3 regions of the Paenibacillus sp. GYB003 genome follow, and region 3 is predicted to be linked to each of the others. Evidence: riboswitches for the same ligand, from Rfam matches in the RefSeq annotation. Region 3 holds a riboswitch; each other region holds the start of a gene.
The links. A riboswitch is a leader RNA that binds a small molecule or an ion and turns the genes downstream of it on or off. The one in region 3 is predicted to bind cyclic di-GMP.
Positions count from the first base shown of each region.

Region 1: it holds a riboswitch for cyclic di-GMP, as region 3 does, so the genes downstream of both, PV407_RS09840 (hypothetical protein) here and PV407_RS27015 (transglutaminase-like domain-containing protein) in region 3, are expected to answer to the same signal.
Region 2: it holds a riboswitch for cyclic di-GMP, as region 3 does, so the genes downstream of both, PV407_RS28145 (hypothetical protein) here and PV407_RS27015 (transglutaminase-like domain-containing protein) in region 3, are expected to answer to the same signal.

Region 1 covers NZ_JARBDC010000025.1:33,350-39,395, reverse strand. The annotation lists gene PV407_RS09860 (glycerophosphodiester phosphodiesterase) at 1-286, shown strand, start outside; gene PV407_RS09855 (LysR family transcriptional regulator) at 243-1,172, opposite strand; gene dapA (4-hydroxy-tetrahydrodipicolinate synthase) at 1,314-2,195, shown strand; gene PV407_RS09845 (methyltransferase domain-containing protein) at 2,282-3,079, shown strand; cyclic di-GMP riboswitch class I at 3,144-3,289, shown strand; gene PV407_RS09840 (hypothetical protein) at 3,400-3,600, shown strand; gene PV407_RS09835 (TM2 domain-containing protein) at 3,736-4,062, shown strand; gene PV407_RS09830 (NINE protein) at 4,089-4,523, shown strand; gene PV407_RS09825 (DUF3298 and DUF4163 domain-containing protein) at 4,664-5,296, shown strand; gene PV407_RS09820 (Gfo/Idh/MocA family protein) at 5,560-6,046, shown strand, end outside.
Region 2 covers NZ_JARBDC010000088.1:123,662-129,707, forward strand. The annotation lists gene PV407_RS28140 (S-layer homology domain-containing protein) at 1-2,557, opposite strand, end outside; partial or broken gene PV407_RS29700 (hypothetical protein) at 3,077-4,087, opposite strand; gene PV407_RS28145 (hypothetical protein) at 3,987-4,244, opposite strand; cyclic di-GMP riboswitch class I at 4,596-4,689, opposite strand; gene PV407_RS28150 (Ig-like domain-containing protein) at 5,071-6,046, opposite strand, start outside.
Region 3 covers NZ_JARBDC010000085.1:38,554-44,599, reverse strand. The annotation lists gene PV407_RS27020 (collagen binding domain-containing protein) at 1-2,358, opposite strand, end outside; gene PV407_RS27015 (transglutaminase-like domain-containing protein) at 2,614-3,414, opposite strand; cyclic di-GMP riboswitch class I at 3,428-3,513, opposite strand; cyclic di-GMP riboswitch class I at 3,574-3,657, opposite strand; gene PV407_RS27010 (hypothetical protein) at 3,749-3,961, opposite strand; gene PV407_RS27005 (aminotransferase-like domain-containing protein) at 4,211-5,653, shown strand; gene PV407_RS27000 (c-type cytochrome) at 5,861-6,046, shown strand, end outside.

The sequences.
Region 1 (6,046 bases), on a different contig from region 3:
GCGGCTGAAGGAGCAGGAGCCGGAGGCGCGGATCGGGCTGCTGTACAACATCCGGATGAAAAACCAATACCGGATGGCCCAGCTGCTGGACGGCCCCGTGTATTCGCTTCATCCCCACTGGAGCCGGCTCGACGAGCAAAACGTGCGCGCGGCGACCGAACGCGGCTTGCGCGTCTATCCGTGGACCGTCAACAAAGAGGACGATATGCGCAAAATGATCGCCTGCGGCGTATCCGGCATCATTACCGATTATCCGGGCCGTCTGAAGCGTCTGCTGGAAAGCTGACGCCGCCGTCCGCCGCCTCCCGCAGCATGGCGATAAACGCCGCGAGCGTTCGCGAAATCCAGCGTCCCGCCGGGTAGACGAGCTGCACGTAGACGCGCAGCTCGGGATGCGAGAACGGGAGCGCCCGAAGCCGTCCGTCCGCGATTTCGGCCGCGACCGCGCACGCGGGCAGAAGCGCCATGCCGAGTCCGTGCAGGACGCAGCGCTTGATCGCCTCGACGCTCCCGAGCTCGCACGACAGCTGCGGACGGACGCCGTGGCCGTGCAGCAGCCCGGTAAGCATGCTCCGGTACGAGCAGCTCGGCTCCGGGGCGACCCAGGCGTGGCGGGCGAAGTCGCCCGGCCGGACATGCGCGGCTTCCGCCAGCGGATGATCGGGCCTCGCGACGAGCAGCAGCGGCTCCTCCTTCAGCACGACGCGCACAAGCTCCGGATCGGAGCTTGTTTGCTTTTCCAGCAGGATGCCCGCATCGTACACGCCTTTCCGGACGCCGTGCAGCAGCTCCGCCTCGCCTTCGGTTTGCAGCAGCAGCTCGGCCCGCGGGAACGTCTCCTTCAGCCGGCGCACGTAAGGCGGCAAGTAAAACGCCGCCATCGACTCGATCGAGCCGACCGTCAGCGAGCCCGCCGTTTCCGCGGAGACGGCCTGCAGCGACTCCTCCGCCAAATCGAGCAGCCGGTCGGCGAACGCGAGCAGCTGCTGGCCGCCCGGCGTCAGCCGAATGCCCCGTCCGCTCCGCTCGAACAGCGGCACGCCGTAATGCTGCTCGAGCTTGCGGATTTGCGCGGTTACGCTCGACTGCGCATAGCCGAGCGAATCGGCGGCGCGGGTGACGTTCATAAGCCGGGCCGTCTCCTTGAACGTGCGCAGCAAAGCCAAATCCATCCCCATTCCTCCCAATCCCAATCGATCGATAAAACCGATCGTTCTTATCGTTTATTATAGCTAACGCCGATTGCGATTCCTATGCTACATTGGTTCCAGAGCCGGCATCCCGGCCGGCGACATCGCGAGGAGGGATCGTTCATGTTGGCAAACAGGTTGAAAGGCGTCATCGTTCCGGTCGTCGCGCCGTTTACCCCGGACGGAAAGCCGGATCTCGAAAGCTTCCGGAATCTCGTGCAATCGCTGCTCGATCAAGGCGTGCACGGCATTGTCGTAAACGGCACGACGGGGGAAAGCCCGACGGTCCGTTGGGAGGAGGCGAGCCGCATGGCCGAGATCGCCATCGAGGCGAGAGGGCGGCCGGGCGTGCCGATCCTGCTCGGTACCGGCTCGAACGATACGGCGGAAGCGGTGCGGCTGACGCGGAAAGCCCGGTCGCTCGGCGCGGACGGCGCGCTCGTCGTAACCCCGTATTACAACCGCCCGTCGGCGGAGGGCGTCTTGGAGCATTACAGACGGGTCGCCGACGTCGGGCTGCCGGTCGTGGCGTACCATATTCCGTACCGGACCGGATTGGAGCTGTCGCCGGACGCGCTGGCCGCGCTGCTTGAAATCGAGGGCGTGGCGGGCCTGAAGGAAAGCAGCGGGGGGATTCGCAACGTTCTCGAGCTCGCCGGCCGGACGGACAAAGCGCTTCTGTGCGGCGACGATTCGTATTTTTACGCGGCGCTGTGCTGCGGCGCCGACGGAGGGATGCTGGCTTCGGCGAACGTGTTCACGGACCGCTTCGTGAAGCTGTACGACCTGTACGTCAAGCGGCGCGTCAAAGACGCGAAGCTGGTATTCGACGAATTGGCGCCGCTGGTCCGGCTGCTGTTCGCGGAGCCGAACCCCGCGCCTTTGAAATGGGTGTTGGCGCAGGCCGGGCGCATTCGTTCGGACGCGGTGCGGCTGCCCTTGACGCCGATCGGCGAGGAGCTGAAGCTGCGGCTGGAGCCGTTTTTGCAAGGCTATAGGAAATAACTATTAAAATCATATGTATCATATATTGGAACAATGAGCGCCGTGGCTTCATACTGGACGTATCAAGCCGAAGGGATGGTGCGCTCATGAGCGGCAACAAACAGAACGAAAGTGCAAGTCCGACCTGGAACGCCTCGCTGTACGATTCGCGAATCGGTTACGTATCGGAGTACGGGAGGTCCGTTCTCCAATTGCTTGACGCCCGGCCGGGGGAGACGGTGCTCGATATCGGCTGCGGCACCGGAGATTTGTGCCGGGAGCTGGCGAACGTCGGGGCGCTGCCGTACGGCATCGATTTTTCGCCGGACATGGTCTGCCGGGCGCGGGAAAAGTACCCGGATTTGGTTTTCGAGGCGGCGGATGCACGCACGTACCGCCCGGATCGCCGGTACGACGCCGTCTTTTCCAACGCCGCGCTGCATTGGATCAAGCCGCCGGAGGCCGTCCTCCGGACCGCGCGCAGCGCGTTGAAGCCGGGCGGACGGTTCGTCGCGGAATTCGGCGGCAAGCATAACGTCGGCGTCATCGTAAGCGCGGCGACCGAAGCGCTGGCCGGGTTCGGGATCGACGCCGAGGCGCGCCATCCGTGGTATTTTCCGTCCGTAGCCGAATATGCGACTTTGCTCGAGGAGGCGGGGTTCCGGGTCGAGTTCGCGCTCCATTTCGCCAGACCGACGCCGCTGGACGACGGGGAGCGCGGCTTGGACCACTGGCTCGACATGTTCGGCGGCAGCTTTTTCGCCGGGATGACGGAAGCGGAGAAGCGCGAAGCGTATGCGGAGACGAAGCGGCTGGCGAAGCCGGAGCTGTTCCGCGACGGACGGTGGTTCGCCGACTATTGGCGGCTGCGCATCGTCGCCTTGTGTGAAAGCGAATCGGTTTAGGAAATAAGACCTATTATCTTGTCGAATTCGATATGGTACTCTGGTATCAGTCATATCGCATGCATTCGGATAAAGGCAAACCTGCTCGAAAGACAGGGACGCAAAGCCGCGGGTCTAAAACGAAAGCAACGCCGAGCGCCATGGACGGATCTGCCGTTCCCCACGCGCCGCCGGGCCGAACCGTTTCGTCATGACAGCCGGGCCGCCCAATAGTCGATCCATACCGTCATTTAAACGGACGGCGCCTTAGGGCGGCGTCCGTTTTGTCGTGGCAACCTGCCGCGGTGCTGCACGCATTTTAGACGACGGGGGTGAACGAATTGGACGAAATTACGGAATTGAAAACCGATTTGCGACGCTTGACCGTCGAGTTGATCGGCAGGTGCGGCTATTGCTCCATGATCTCCTCGAACATCGAATTCAAAACTCCGATCTACTGCACCAAGTTTACCGGAACAGTCCACCCGACTTGCGTGGACGTGCATACGTGCCTCGCCTGCCAGGAATACAAGAGAGGCTGAGCCGCGCCGCGGCGTCTAGGACTAATTTCGCATTCTTGCAATTCCGAAAAATAATCGTTGTCTGAAAGGAATTGATTCATTATACTAGTTACGTATTTGTGACAAATCATGACAAAAGGAGACTGTATTTGTAAAATGAGTTACAACATTGCGGTCAAAAGCCAGCTCGACGCTCGCGAACTGCTGATTCTCGAGCAAGAAGTGAAAAATCAAGGCAAAAATATGGTGGTCGCCTATATTCTTTGGTACTTTCTCGGGCTGTTCGGGGGCCATCGCTTTTATTTGAGGAAAAAAGGGTCGGCCATCGCCCAATTGATTTTATCGATCACGATGATCGGGATGATCGTAACGTGCATATGGTGGCTGATCGACGCGTTTCTTTTACATACGTGGGTCAAAGATCACAACCGGGAAGTGGAAGGACGCGTCATGGATCAAATCATGATGCAAAAAAATGCGTAACCGCATGAACCGTTAGGAGCGTCGGCATGCATACGAAACAAGATTTGACGCTGAACGAATTGATGGTGTTCCAATCGGAAATGCGGTCCGCCGAGAAGTCGACCGCCATCGCTTACTTGATGCTGCTCGGGGGGCATCTGGGCTTGCACCGGTTTTATTTGAAAAGGCCGGGAACGGGCGCCCTGCAGCTCGTCCTCTTTTTGCTGTCGGTCGTGTTCTATATTATGCTAAGCGTCGGCTCCGCGATGGAGTCCGTCGCCCTCATCGTCGTGTCGGCGATTTTGTTCGCGCTGCCGGCTCTCGCCTTGTTCGTATGGGTGATCGTCGATTTGTTTCTGCTCCCCCGTATGCTGCGGGAGTACAACGGCAAAATCGAGCAAGAGATCGTGCAGGAAATATTGCGCCACCGGCATATGGAGCAGCTGATGGGCCGCAGTCGACCGGAAAACGGCATATTGTAAAAGGCTACAGGCGTCCGCAGGGACGCCTGCTTTGTTATCGGGCCGCGTCCGGGCGAAAATTCCGAATGCGAGGCACCTTTTCCTTCCCGCTGAATATCGCTAGTAATAGGCGAATATGCCGGAAGGAGGTGAAGCTTGCGATGGAGTTTCGCAATTTGACCGCAGGCATCTCGAAAAAAGTGATGATCAAGCCGCGATTGCAAATCCGCTACCCCCAGCTGACCGGACTGCCGAACCGGAAAGCGCAGATGGTCATGAACGACCGGATTTTGCGTCTCGTATACGGGCTCATTCAGGGGCAAGGGTACGTGCAGGACCCGAAAATCGAAATCGCCGGGACGTACGACATCAAGCTGAACGGCGACGGACTGATCAGCATCGTGTTTCAAAACTACGCCTACTCGCCGGGAGCCGCTCACGGATTGACGGTGCAGAAGTCGCTGACGATGGATTTGTGGGACGGCCGCGAGTACAGGTTTCACGATTTGTTTCGGGAAAACAGCGGGTACAAGGAAAAAATCGACGCCATTTTGCGCAGGCAGATCGAAGAACACGACGTGCCCATTTTGGAGTCGACTCCGTTCAAAGGCGTAGGGCCGAATCAAGACTACTACTTGACCCCGAACGAGCTGGTCGTCTACTTCCAGCTGTACGAATATACGCCTTACGCTTACGGATTTCCGACATTCCCGATTCCGTTCTCCGAAATATCCGACATCGCCGCGCCAGGCGGGCCGATCGCCCGGCTCGAGCAGGTCGCCCCGCTCATGTAAGGGAAAAGCTTTCTTTGCGCCGTCCGGCGGGAGAAAGCTTCTTTTTTTGCGCGGAAAGGGGCACTTCCGTGGGGAAGGCTTCCAGGCCCGCCTGCGACGGCTTGCGCGGCTTTGGGCGAATCGGTGCGGCGCACCCCGCATTTTAAGGTTGAAACGAGGGAGTGGAGGCGATATAATCGTATTATGCATTATATATAATATATAACAATGAAGACGGTTTGGCCGTACGAAGGCTAAACCCGGGAGAAGGAGCGAACGCTGCGATGACGGATCAAGTAAAAGTCGCCATTATCGGGCTCGGCAGCTGGGGAAGCTGCCATTTGGAAGCGTTTCATTCGATGCCCCAGGCGGAAGTGGTCGCGGTATGCGACCGCGACGAGGAGAAGGCGAAGCGGCTTGCGGAGAAGTACGGGGTGAGGCACGCGTACGGCCGCGGCGAAGAGCTGCTGGAGCGTAGCGATATCGACCTGGTCAGCATCGCGACGTTCGAGCACGAGCATTTCGGGCCGGCCGCCATGGCGCTCCGCTCGGGCAAGCATGTGCTGGTCGAGAAGCCGGTGTCGACGAAGCTGGAGGAGGCGGCCGGGATGGCGAAGCTGGCGGAGGAGAACGGCACGTTTATTTTCGCCGGGCATCTGCTCCGGTTCGAGCCGCGGTACGCGGACATCTATCAGGCGATCCGGTCGGGCCGGATCGGCGCGCCCCAGAGCATGTACCTGAAACGCGGCCGGACGAAAGGGATGTTCCGCA
Region 2 (6,046 bases), on a different contig from region 3:
CGGCTGTCGGAACCAAAGCGGCTCTTGCCTTCTCCAGCTCGGACTTCGCCGCATCGACCTCGGCTTGCGTCGCGTCCGGATCGGCCAGTACGGCTTGCGCTTCGGTCAACGCTTGCTGCAGCGCCTGCCAGCTATCCGGCGTGTAGCTCTCCGGCTTCAGCTGCTCGGCGACGATTTCCGCTTCCTTGGCACGCAGCTTGCTCAAATCGACCAATGTGCCCCGCGCGAATTCCAGTGCGGACAACGCTTGTCCGATCTCGACCGGCGAAGCTTGCGGCGTGCGTTCGAGCAAAGCTTTCGCATCGTCCAGCGCCTTGGTCAGCGCCGCCCAGCTGTTTGTCGTGTAATCGCCCGGTTTCAATGTGCCGAGCGCAATCTCGTTGCGGATTTCGTCCTCTTTCGCTTTCAGCTTGTCGGCCACGCTGCTCAGGTTGGCCCGAGCGGCTTCCAAAGCGGCCAAGGCTCTATCAACTTGCTCCTGCGTGGAGTTCGGGTTGTTCAACACGGCTTCGGCATCGGCGATCGCATTTTGCAGCGCCGCCCAGCTTTCCGGCGTGTAGTTGGACTCCGTCAAGCCTTTCAGTCCGGTCAGTTTCGTTTGAAGGTCGTTTTTGTACACTTTCGCGAAGGTGAATACGGAACCGTCCGTCAGCTTGTCGCTGTTGAAAGTAGCTTGACCCGCCGCATCCAGCTTAATGCCCGAATTCACTCCGTCGATAATGAGATAGTACAGCACAGCCGGATTTTCAGACGTGATATCCAGCTTCAAGGTGATGTTCCGGTCTTGCCAATTCGTCTTTTGCACCTTGAACGTACGGTTCAGCTGCTTCAAAGTATGTCCCGGAGCTTCCGGCACGTTCGTTTCGTACTTGGCGGCTGCGCCGTTGTCGCTGAAGACGAAGAACGACGAATCGGCGTCGATCGTGTTGGCATTGGCTGCATTGGACGACTGCACGGCGTCGCCCAAAGCGATCGTTACCAGCGCGCCGGATTCCTGCGATTTGGACTGCTTTTGCAGCAAGTCGCTGCCGTCGTCCCGACCGATGCCGGTAATCCGGTTGCCGTAGCCGTTATTGGCGTCCGCCGTCCACATCTTGTCGCTGCCGTTGCTGGCCAAGTAATCCGTTTTGCCGCCGTTCAGCGTCAAGCCGTATTTCAAAGCCAGGTAGCTTTCGATCCGCTGTTTCTCCGCTGCGGTGCGGCTTGCCGGGAACAGAACGACTTCGGCAAGCTCTCCCTTATAGTGAGACCAGTTGTTCGGGTTCCCTCCGCCGAACGTGCCTCCGATAACCGGGGTAAAGTCGATTTGGTTAAACGAGTTGTCGCCCGCGACCGTTTGAGGCGTTCCGTTCAAACGGCCTTGAGACTGGATCGGAGCGGCTGCGTCAAAGCCGGCCAAATAGTACCGGGACGCGTCGTTAAACGAAAATCCGCGATAAGTGCCGGTCGCTCCGTTGCCCACGTACAATTTGCCCCACTTCGAGAAGATCGCGACTCCGTACCCGCCCGCGCGAGGGGCTGCCGAACCGACGATCGTCCCGTCCTTTTGCTTGAACACGGCATAGCCGTCCTGGTACGTAATCGGCTTGTCGCCGATCAAGTACTGGTTCGGATTTTGACTCGGCGTCGCCGTATTATCGAACGCTACGGCCGGATTGAAGTTGGCGGCTTCCGCCTTGTAAGCCGGCGCGCCTTTAACCTGGAATGCGTTCGTGCCCGTCTGATCGGTCCAGCCTGTCAGCTGTCCTTGCCCATTCGCCGCGGCGTCTTTATCGGCCTTCAGCCACAAAGTGGCTCCGTTTACGCCGCCGGGGGCTTTCGATGCGACGGTAGCCTGTGCGAACGTGAAGTAGGCGCCGTCAGCCAGCTCGGAGCTGTTGAACGTTACTTTTCCGTCAACGAGCTGCCCCGTTTTCAACGTTCCGGTAAAGCCCGGATTGTCGTCGACGACGATGTAGATCGGCTGGTCGGCTTGCGCGCCGTCGAGCTGCAGCGTAATAGCGCCGTCGTTCCAGTTCGTTTTGTCCACCTTGAATGTACGCGCCATCCGTTTCAGGTTCGAATTGGCGACCGGTACGTTGTAAGCCGCATCGCCGCCGTTATCGCTGAACGTCAGGAACGAGCGGTCGTTCGCAATGGTATTTGCCGGAAACGCTTCGTTGGACGCTTGGATATCGCCTCCTGCGGCAATGGTCACGAGCGCCCCGTTTTCCTGGGACTTGGATTGCTTTTGCTCCAAGCCGCTAGCGGTATCTTTGCCGATCCCGGTAATGCGCTTGCCGTAGCCGGCGTTATCCGCGGCCGTCCACATTTTGGTTCCGGTCGTACCGTTGAAGTCGCTGGCTAAGTAGTCCGTACCGCCGTTATTCAGCGTCAAGCCATACTTGAGCGCCAAATAGCTGTTTACTTTCTGTTTCTCCGTGTCGTCGAGCTTGCGATTGTAAACGACAATTTCGGAGATATCGCCTTGAAAGACGCTGAAATGACCGGCTCCGATGTAATATTTAGAAGCCGAAGGCGGATCGAAGTTGACGCTGTTGGACGTTGCTTGGAGCAACTGATTTCCATCGACCGAAAGTGCCCATTCCTGGTTGGATGCGAACATATCCAGCAAGCGAGGTTTTTTCAGGTCGATGTCGCCGACTCCGGCAGATCGAATAACTTCCGATCCGAAACGCGTTGCGATGTTCCCCTTGCCGTCCTTGTCGCCGTAAGCAGAATTATGTAAATTAATGTTGCCACCAAAATCCCATGGGAATCTGTTGGCTGTATCGCTTATTTTGCTGGTCTGCACCGAGAACACTTCCCGTTGCTGATCAGTAGTCCCAAACGAAGCAGCCTTATAATAAACGTTGCCCGGAGCTTGGATCCCGGCGTTAGAATTGATCGCCGCTGCATCATACTGCATAGTTGCACCGGACCAAGTTCTGGTAGGATCGGCCAAATCTTTCAGGCTACCGACTGCTGTCTTGTTATCGGCGCTCTTCTCTACATTTACCCACGAGACCAGACCGCCTGCCACTCCGCCGGGTACGCTTGTCGCTCCTGTCGGCGAGATCTCGCCTGCCGTCAGCGTAATCATCTTGAAAGCTACGACTTTGCCCAGTGCATCAATCTCGTAAATGCCGACGTACTTGTTCGTCGTCGCGTCCACACCGCCAATGTCCGCACCGGACGTATACGGGTTAATGACACCCGTTCCCGTAGGCGCCGCTTCTCCGATATTCGGAACGGCAATCGCAGCGTTCGATACGCGGGCGACTAATGTGTGGCCTGCTCCCGGAGGGCCGGCAGTTACCTTCGTCGTTCCAGGAGCAGCACCTGCCGTCGCAGTCGCGCTTAAGATCGGCGCGGGCGTATTCATGGCTCCCTGAGCCTGCTCTTGGGTAATCGGGCCGTCCCAAAATTTGATTGAGTACACTTTGCCGCCGGTCGTCTTCTCACCGGTAGTAGCATAGTCGTCATGGAAGAAACCGAAACGTACTTTCCCATTCACGATTTCCGGAACGGAATTGCTGTCCGCAGTTTCAATTTGCTTGGCAAAAACGCCGTTTACTAGCATATAGGCGACAAACTTTTTAGTCGTTCTATCTCTAGTAGCGATAATGTCCACTACTTGGTTGGCCGCTGTCGTCAGATTTCCAATAGACGTGGGATAAAAATTAAGTTTGCCGTTATTAAAATAAAATCCGTGATCCGAGGCTTTGTTTTTGTAGTCGATTATTTTTGCATACCCACCCGGTATTGAATCAAAAGAGAACCTCAACCCGATGCTGTAATGGTCGCTGATATTGGGATCGTCCAGATCGATCGTGAACCCCCCGCCGTTCTGTTCGTTGGAGGTCCACCGCCAGTAGGTGGAATCGGTAACGGATAAATCGGTCCCAAATGCGGACGTCGTATTGCCATAAGTTTTGCCCCCATAGGTGCCGGATACTACCGACAATTGGGAGTTGCCGAGACTATCCGAGAAATTCCCGCTAAAATCATAGCTCGCGACCAGATTCGCCGGACTTGCCGCCTCTGCCTCGAGCGGCGCAACGAGATTGGAGAAGCTTGCCGCCACCATGGCGATCAGAAGCAGCATTATGAACTGCTTTTTCCAGCGTTTGCGCAAATTCCGCAATGCCATTGCCATTCTTACATCCTCCAGTTTCAAAATAACAGACGGTGATCCGATCCGACTCCAGCACTATTCGGATGCGGTCGGGAAATTTCTGTTCTTTTCCTTCCTCCTGATTCATACCGGATCAAGGTGCGACCCTTCCTGCAACGATCTATCCTGTCCATGCACCTCCAAACTGTCTAATTCAATTGTTCACGGGCATCCCCCCTGCAAATGCGATCTATCGTCCTGCAACGTTTGCGACAGCAACCGCCACAATTCGATTAATAAATCCCCAGACGAGTATACCAGTCCAAACTATACAAAAAATATACAACAATTCCTTCGGGTTCCATGACTTGGGTCGCATTTTTAACGCGAGCGGCCTGGTCGCATCCCCCCTTTTAAAGTCTTATAAAAAAACGCAAAAAGCCTCTGTCCGCTTGGCGTGTAATGCATAGATAGAAAGGCGGACGGAGGCTCCGTCGTATTCGGCAACTGGCTGGCATCGCGGTGGAAAAAAGTCCGCATTAGCCCCTGCAGCTTTGCGTCGCCACTTTTCAGTGGGTTTGCCATTGTCGTACGATGTATTCAATTGTCGATAGTTTACTATTTTGACAATTCATTTGAATATACTTCGTTTCCCATTTATAGTCGATAGGCCTTCCGTTTCAAATTTCTGGGATAATAAACAAAGCTGTCGTCCGGCCGGCATCGGATTTCCTTCGGTAAGCGCTAAAGCCGGCAGCGGAAATATATTTGCATGTCGCCCGGAAGGCGACAATCTGGAGGGGCAGACACTTCACCAATTCCAGTCGCTACTTGGAAAAAGGCAATATGACGTTCTGTTTAAAAATGATTTTAACAGGTAGGCCCTGGAATGGACGAAACGACACCCGCATACCGGATCAAGAAGAAAAGCAAACACGTTCCTTCGAGAGGACGTGCTTGCTTTCCGTGTACGATCATGCTTTATTTTTTCTTCTCGTCAAAACCAAGCCCGCGAGCAAAGCGGCCAGCCCCACAGCGCCCAGGTTGTAAAAACTGGCGGCCGTGTTCGGCAATCGGTTCAGCGGCTTCTCCGGATCCGGTGTCTTGGTCGACGTTTCGTCGCCGTGCTGTACGGAAGGCGTTTCCGTCTCCGTATTTGTCGGCGTCGTGCCGGTTCCGGCATCCGTCGAAGGCGTTCCGTTGCCTTCGCCTGTCGACGGCGTTCCGTTTCCTCCGCCCGTCGACGGCGTTCCGTTTCCTCCGCCCGTCGACGGCGTTCCGCTTCCTCCGCCTGTTGAAGGCGTTCCGCTTCCTCCGCCCGTCGAAGGCGTTCCGCTTCCTCCGCCCGTCGATGGCGTTCCGCTTCCTCCGCCCGTCGAAGGCGTTCCGCTTCCTCCGCCTGTCGACGGTTCGTTCGGCGTTACGGGGTCAGGGTCCGTTCCTGGATCGGTTCCAGGGTCCGTGCCCGGATCCGTTCCTGGGTTCGTTCCAGGATCGGTTCCAGGGTCGGTTCCCGGGTCCGTTCCCGGATCCGTCACGTTGATCGTGACTTTCGTCGTGATCGAACCGCCCCGGCCGTCGCTCACCGTTACCGTGAAGCTGTCCGGGCCGACATAGCCCGGGTTCGGCACATACGTCCACGTCCCGTCCGGGTTCACCGTCACGGTACCGTGCTGCGGGTCGCTTCCTTTCGTATACGTCAGCGGATCGCCGTCCGGATCCGTGCCGTACACGCTTCCCGTTACCGACGTATCTTTCGGTGTCGTTACGCTCACATCCCGCGCGGTCGGCGGTTTGTTCGGCTTCTCCGTGACGCCGACCGTCACCGTCGATGTCGCCGTACCGCCCCGGCCGTCGCTCACCGTTACCGTAAAGCTGTCCGGGCCGACATAGCCTGGGGCCGGTACATACGTCCATGTGCCGTCCGGATATACCGTCACCGTTCCGTGC
Region 3 (6,046 bases):
GGCGTTCGAAATATGCGATTGGCCCTCGTTGATCCGAACCGTCCAATCGATTTTATTATTGTTTTGCGCGCCTTTTTTCGTCACGTACGTACCGCCGTGCGGCACCGTTACGCTGGCTCCCCATGTCGCCGCCGTTTGGCCTCCGCTCATCAATTTGGCGGTATTCTTGATTTCGGACTCGATCAGAGAGCCTTTCAGCGTCGTCTTGAACGTGATCCAGTACGGCTTCGCAAACGGATCGTCCTTGAAAAGGACGGTCAGCTCATGGCCGTCGGCCGTAGGCTGCACGGTCGCTTCGTATCGGTCGGCCGGCAGTTCCGCGCCTTTCTCGACGCCGTTCTTCGATCCCGTCAACGTCATCTCGTACACCCGCACCGAATTCGGCACAACCGTTTGGCCTTGCTTCAACGCGTCCGTCACTTTCGCCTGCGCGATCGGATCGAGATTGTAGTTCAGCTTGACGTTCCACGTGATTTCTTTGTTGACCGGATCGTACGTGCCGTCTTTGCCGCCGTTGTTTTTCGTATAGTCGTCGGCGGCGAAGCTCGCATCCCTGTCGACCGGTCCTTGCGGCTTGCCGTTTTCGGTCCACGTCACGGAAGCTTTGTTCAAAAAGTCTTTGTTTTTATCCGTCTTCCAGCCGACATTGAACTTCGTTTTATACTCCACCGTATACGTTTTGTTTATGGTACCGGTGAATTCGATGACGAAGCCGCTGCGGGGATCCGCGGAAACGACCTTGTAGCCGTCCTTGACCTGCTTCCCGTCCGCCTTGACGATGACCGACTCCGGAATGAACTCGAGTCCGGCGTTCGGGAACGTGTCCGTGACAACGACGTTGTCCATGCTGTACTTGCCGTTATCGTCCGGATTTTTGTCGCCGTTGATTGTAATGAGCCACGTCGTCGTTTTGTTTTTATAATCCGCGGCTCCGTTTTCCTTCCGCAGGACGCGGCTTCTTTGGGTCGAGGTCGTCACTTCCTTGAATTCTCCGTCCGAAACGACCTTGTTCGTCACTTTTTTCCCTTCGGCAGCCGTGCGATCGATCGGCTTCGTTTTGTATTCGATCGTATACGCCGAATCGACATCTTTGTTGAACTGCAGCGTAAACCCGTTCCCCGTCGCGGTTGCCGAGTATTCGGACGCAGGAACCTGCTCCGTCGTCGCTCCTTTGTACACCTTGAGCGAATCGGGAATCCACTCGTGTACGGCGCTGAATTGGTCCGTTATAACGGCCTTTTCCTTCGGCACTTTACGCTCGCTGAAGTTGTATTTGACCGTCCACGTTACGATCCCGGTTGTCGAGTCGGCCTTGTACGATTTGGCCAAAAATTCGCCGCGCTGCACGGTTACCTCTGCGGTCGTTTTCGCATCCGTCATGCCTTCGCCCGACAGCACGGCCGTGTTGACGAATTTCGTTTGCTCGCCCGCAATGCGCGTCGCAAAGCGCACTCCGTAAGCTTTGCCGATCGTCTCGTCGCGGAACGCCAGCTTAAACCCGCTTCCGCTCGTTTCGACCGTATAAGCGCCTTTCTCGACCGGATTGCCGGGCACGGTCGTACCGTCTCCGTTCACCTGCAATTGATAAACCTCAATCGAGTCCGCAATCAATTCCAATCCGGCCGGCAGCGTGTCGGTGACGACCGCCCGCTTGATCTTGTCCAGCGATTTGTTGATCTGGATGTTCCAGTCGATCCGGTTTTTGTCGCTCGGATTTTGCTGCCCTTGCTTGTCGATCGGCTTTCCGCCCGGAGGCTTCAGGTGAACGATGACGGTTTGGACGCCGCCGTTTACCGGCACGGCGATAACGACCTCCGTGCTGCCTTTGACGATTTCTTCCTTAAATTCCGTGCGAATTTCCAGCTTGCCGCTTACGTTCGAATGAGTCTCCACATACTCGTTGAATGTAATGACGACTTTGCCGTCCCGGCTTACCGTAAACCGTCCGACCGTATCCTGGCCGGAAACGAGCGGTTCGTCGATGTCCGTAAAAATGTCAAACTGCGGCGGCAGCTCGAACGCGAACGTGCTTCCTTCTTTGTAGCCGTGACCGTTCGGAAGCGTCCATTCGTAAGCCAGATTGACGGCCGCTCCTATGTCCAGCGTGCTGTCCGGATTGTATACGGCGTCGATCACGGTGCCGTTCTGGTCGGTCAGCACGACCCGGGTCAAAATGCTCCCGGAATTCGCCGCAGGCTTTGCAGGCGCTGCAGGCGCATAAACGGCATTCGTGACTTGCCCGTAAACGGATTGTTGCACGCTTTCCGACGCGCCGGCGTTCCCCCAGACGGAAGCGCCGAACACCGTCTGAACCAGCAGCAGCAGCGCAAAAACGATTCCACTTGTTTTCTTCTTCATAGTTTCTCCATCGGTCTCCCCATCACCCTAATCTATCGTGCGCATAACGGGCATCGCCTCGTACGATTGGCGTGCCGACAAGGAGCTTTCGATCATTCACCTCCGCTTCTCACTTCTGGCGCACGACCCGGCTTCCGTTTTTCCGTCACCGATCAAGCTGGGCTTCTTGCAGTATACCCCCAGAAACTATACATTTTCTGAACAAACTGGAATAAGCCTTGGACGCGATGTCCAAGGCTGACGTTGATCTTATGGTTAATAATATTTGACCGCCGCATACCGGCCGGCGTCTTTGACCATCTCGAAAGCCGTGCCGCTTCCTTTCCAGCCGGCATCGACCGTCGTATCGACGGTGACCCATGCACCGTTCAAATACACTTCGTTCCACGCATGATACGCTTCGACGTATTCCGACGTTCCCATGACCAGCTTCGCCGGAATATCAACGCTCCTCAGCATGGCGGCGAACAGCGAAGCGTAGCCGTAGCATATATCTTTTCCTTCCGCAATCGTTCGGTCGATATCGGGGATATAATCCGCGAGATCGGAGGAAGCGAGCGCGTCGTCGTACCGGATCGTTCCGATCACGTATTCGTATACGGCCTGCACTTTTTCCGAATCGGTGGCGGACGTTTTTGTCAATTCCTTCGCAATTTGAACGGCGCGGCTCGTTTCGCTCCATTCGACGTTTTGCACGGAATTCAAGTAAACGTCTTCGGCTTGCGCGAGCTCGAGCTTTACCGTTGCTTCCCGCACCACTTTGTACTTGGTGCCGCCGACTTGTTCGAGGACGGAAATCGTATAATCGCCGTTGCCCATCTGCAGCGGAAACGATTGCTCTCTTTTGTCCGGCGGCAGCCGGTACGTATATTTAGTTTGCTCCTTCGCGATCATCAGCTTCGTTTTGACATCGGCATTTACGTCGTACCGGATCGTGACGATGCCGTCGTTCACGCGCTCCAAGCCGAGCCAATCGTCCGATTGCACCGCTTGTACGATCGGCGCGCACCATAGAAGCGCGAACATTGCGACAACGGCAAGCAAAACGTTGCGCATGTATAAAACTCCCTTCGGCGGCCAGGCTGCCATTGACGGTCGTCAGAAGGCCCTGTAGCTTTGCGTCCTTGCCTTTCGACAAGTTTGCCATTATCGTATTAGAGTTTCACCGATTCGGAGCGGGGGATTGTCCGAAAAAAAAGAAAAAAAGCGTAATCGTTCGGTAGCTGGCTGCCATTGACGAATCAAGAAGGCCCTGTAGCTTTGCGCCCTTGCCTTTCGACAAGTTTGCCGTTATCGTGACATGCTTTTGCATGAACTATCATACCAAATATATCAATTCCTATCAAGCACAAAATGTCGGCCTATTTGTCATATCGCGCGCCCCCCGCTGCTACCGTATTTGAAAAAACGCGACGACGATCGCCAGGCCGGCGATTCCCGAAACGACGTAAACGAGCGTAAGCCGGGTCCAATTCCCTTTCGTCCTGCGTTCGTAGCCGGGATTCCCCTCTTTGTTTTCCTTCGACATCCCTATCGCGACCGTCGCGACGCCGGCGAACATCGAGAAGAAAATAATGATCCAAACATATAACGATTGCGCCATAACGCACTGCCTCCTTGTTCGCATCGGAAACGAAACGCGCTTCCATCCTTCCCTATCATCTTAAATCGAGTTCGCCGAAAAGGGACCGTCCAATCGGTCGGGAATTGTCCCATCCACTTTTCAACAAATCGAAACAAGATGTTCACGAAGCTGCAACAATCGCCGTTCGCCTCGCGGCCGAATTGCCGGTACGATGAAGATGCCGCCTTGGCGGCACGATAATAGATCGCTTACCAAGGGGTGTCGTTCATGTGGAGGCCGGATCGCGACAGCAAAACGCCGTTGTATCGGCAAATCGCGGACTATATGGAGCAGCGCATATCGTTCGGCGAGCTGCCGCCGGGCAGCATCCTCCCGTCCGAACGGAAGCTGGCGGAGCAGCTCGGCGTCAACCGCAGCACCGTCGTGCAGGCTTACGACGATTTGCGCGCTTCGGGAATGATCGAAAGCGCGACCGGAAGCGGGACCCGCGTCAGCCAACATAAATGGGGAATGGCCCAGAAGCATCCCCCCAACTGGAGCCGCTACGTCGAGGGCGGCACCTTTTTGCCGAACTTGCCGCTGATGCGCCGCATTCGCGAATCGATCCGGAGAGGCGATCCGGCCGTCAACTTCGCCAGCGGGGAGCTTGCCCCGGAATTGTCGCCGAACGAAGCGATACGCGGCTTGATGGCCGGGCGTCCGTTCCGGGAACAGATGGGATACGGCGATCCCCAAGGATACGGCAAGCTGAGGATCGCTTTGGCATCGTTTTTGCGGGAGCATCGGGGCATTCGCGCCACGGACGATTCCATCCTCGTTACGTCGGGCTCGCAGCAGTCGTTGTATTTGATTACGCAATGCTTGCTCAGTCCCGGGGACGCCATCGCCATCGAAAATCCGTCCTACTGCTACTCGCTTCCGATGTTTCAATCCGCGGGACTCCGGTTGTTCGGACTGCCGGTCGACAAGCGCGGCGTCGACCCGGAGCATATCCAGTCGCTGTACCAGAAGCACCGCATCCGCATGGTGTTTCTGAACCCGATCTTTCAAAACCCGACGGGGACCGTTGTCGACGAGGAGCGAAAGAAGGAGCTCGTCGCCTGCTGCGAGCGGCTCGGCATTCCGATCGTCGAGGACGACCCGTTCGGCTTGACGTCGTTGAACGAAGACCGTCAGCCGCTGCCGATGAAAGCGGCGGATCCGAACGGAACCGTGCTGTACGTCGGGTCGCTGTCCAAAATCGCCGCATCCGGCCTGCGCATCGGCTGGATCGTCGCCCCCCAATCCGTCATCAACCGATTGGCGGACGCCCGCGAGCAAATGGATTTCGGCTTGAGCGTCTTCCCCCAATGGATTGCCGCGCATTTTTTGGAGTCGCGCGATTTGCGGCCGCACTTGATGCGGCTAAGGGCCGCCCTCCGCAGCCGGAGAGACGTTATGGCGGAGGCGCTGCGGCGGGAGCTCTCGGGCGAGATCGCTTTCGACCTGCCGGAGGGCGGCTTGAATCTTTGGTGCAAAGTCCGCCGGCCGGTTCACGATTTTGCGCTGCTGGAAAACGGAATCAAGAAAGGGGTTCTGTTCGTCCCGGGGAGCGTGTACGGCTCCGAGTCGGGCTTCGTCCGGCTGACGTACGCCAGGCCGCGGACGGAGGATATCGAGCCGGGGATTGCGAAATTCGCGGAGGCGCTTAGGCTGACGCTTGGAACATAGCGCCAGGCTTTGTAAGTCACGGACAGCCCTCTCGTTAACCCGAATGCGCGTTCCTCCCTATGGTACCTCAAACGTCAGCCCGCTGAGTATGACTCGTATGGGCCATCGGGGACGTTCCGCTCGCTCGTCCGCATGACTCATTGGGGCTATATACGGCATTGGCGGATGAATGGTATGATTATGAATTGATAAAGGAGGGGAACCGTGATGCAGAAATGGATTATGGCCGTCTTGTTTTTCGGAGCATGCGCCTTCGGCATCGTCATGCTGACCGTAAGCGCCGTAACGGACAAGCCGGAGAAGGAGCAGGAAGCGAAGGGGCCGTCGATGCCGAGCGTAACGCTGGACCAGGCCGCAGCCGAAGCCATCTACAAGCAGTCCTGCGTCGCCTGT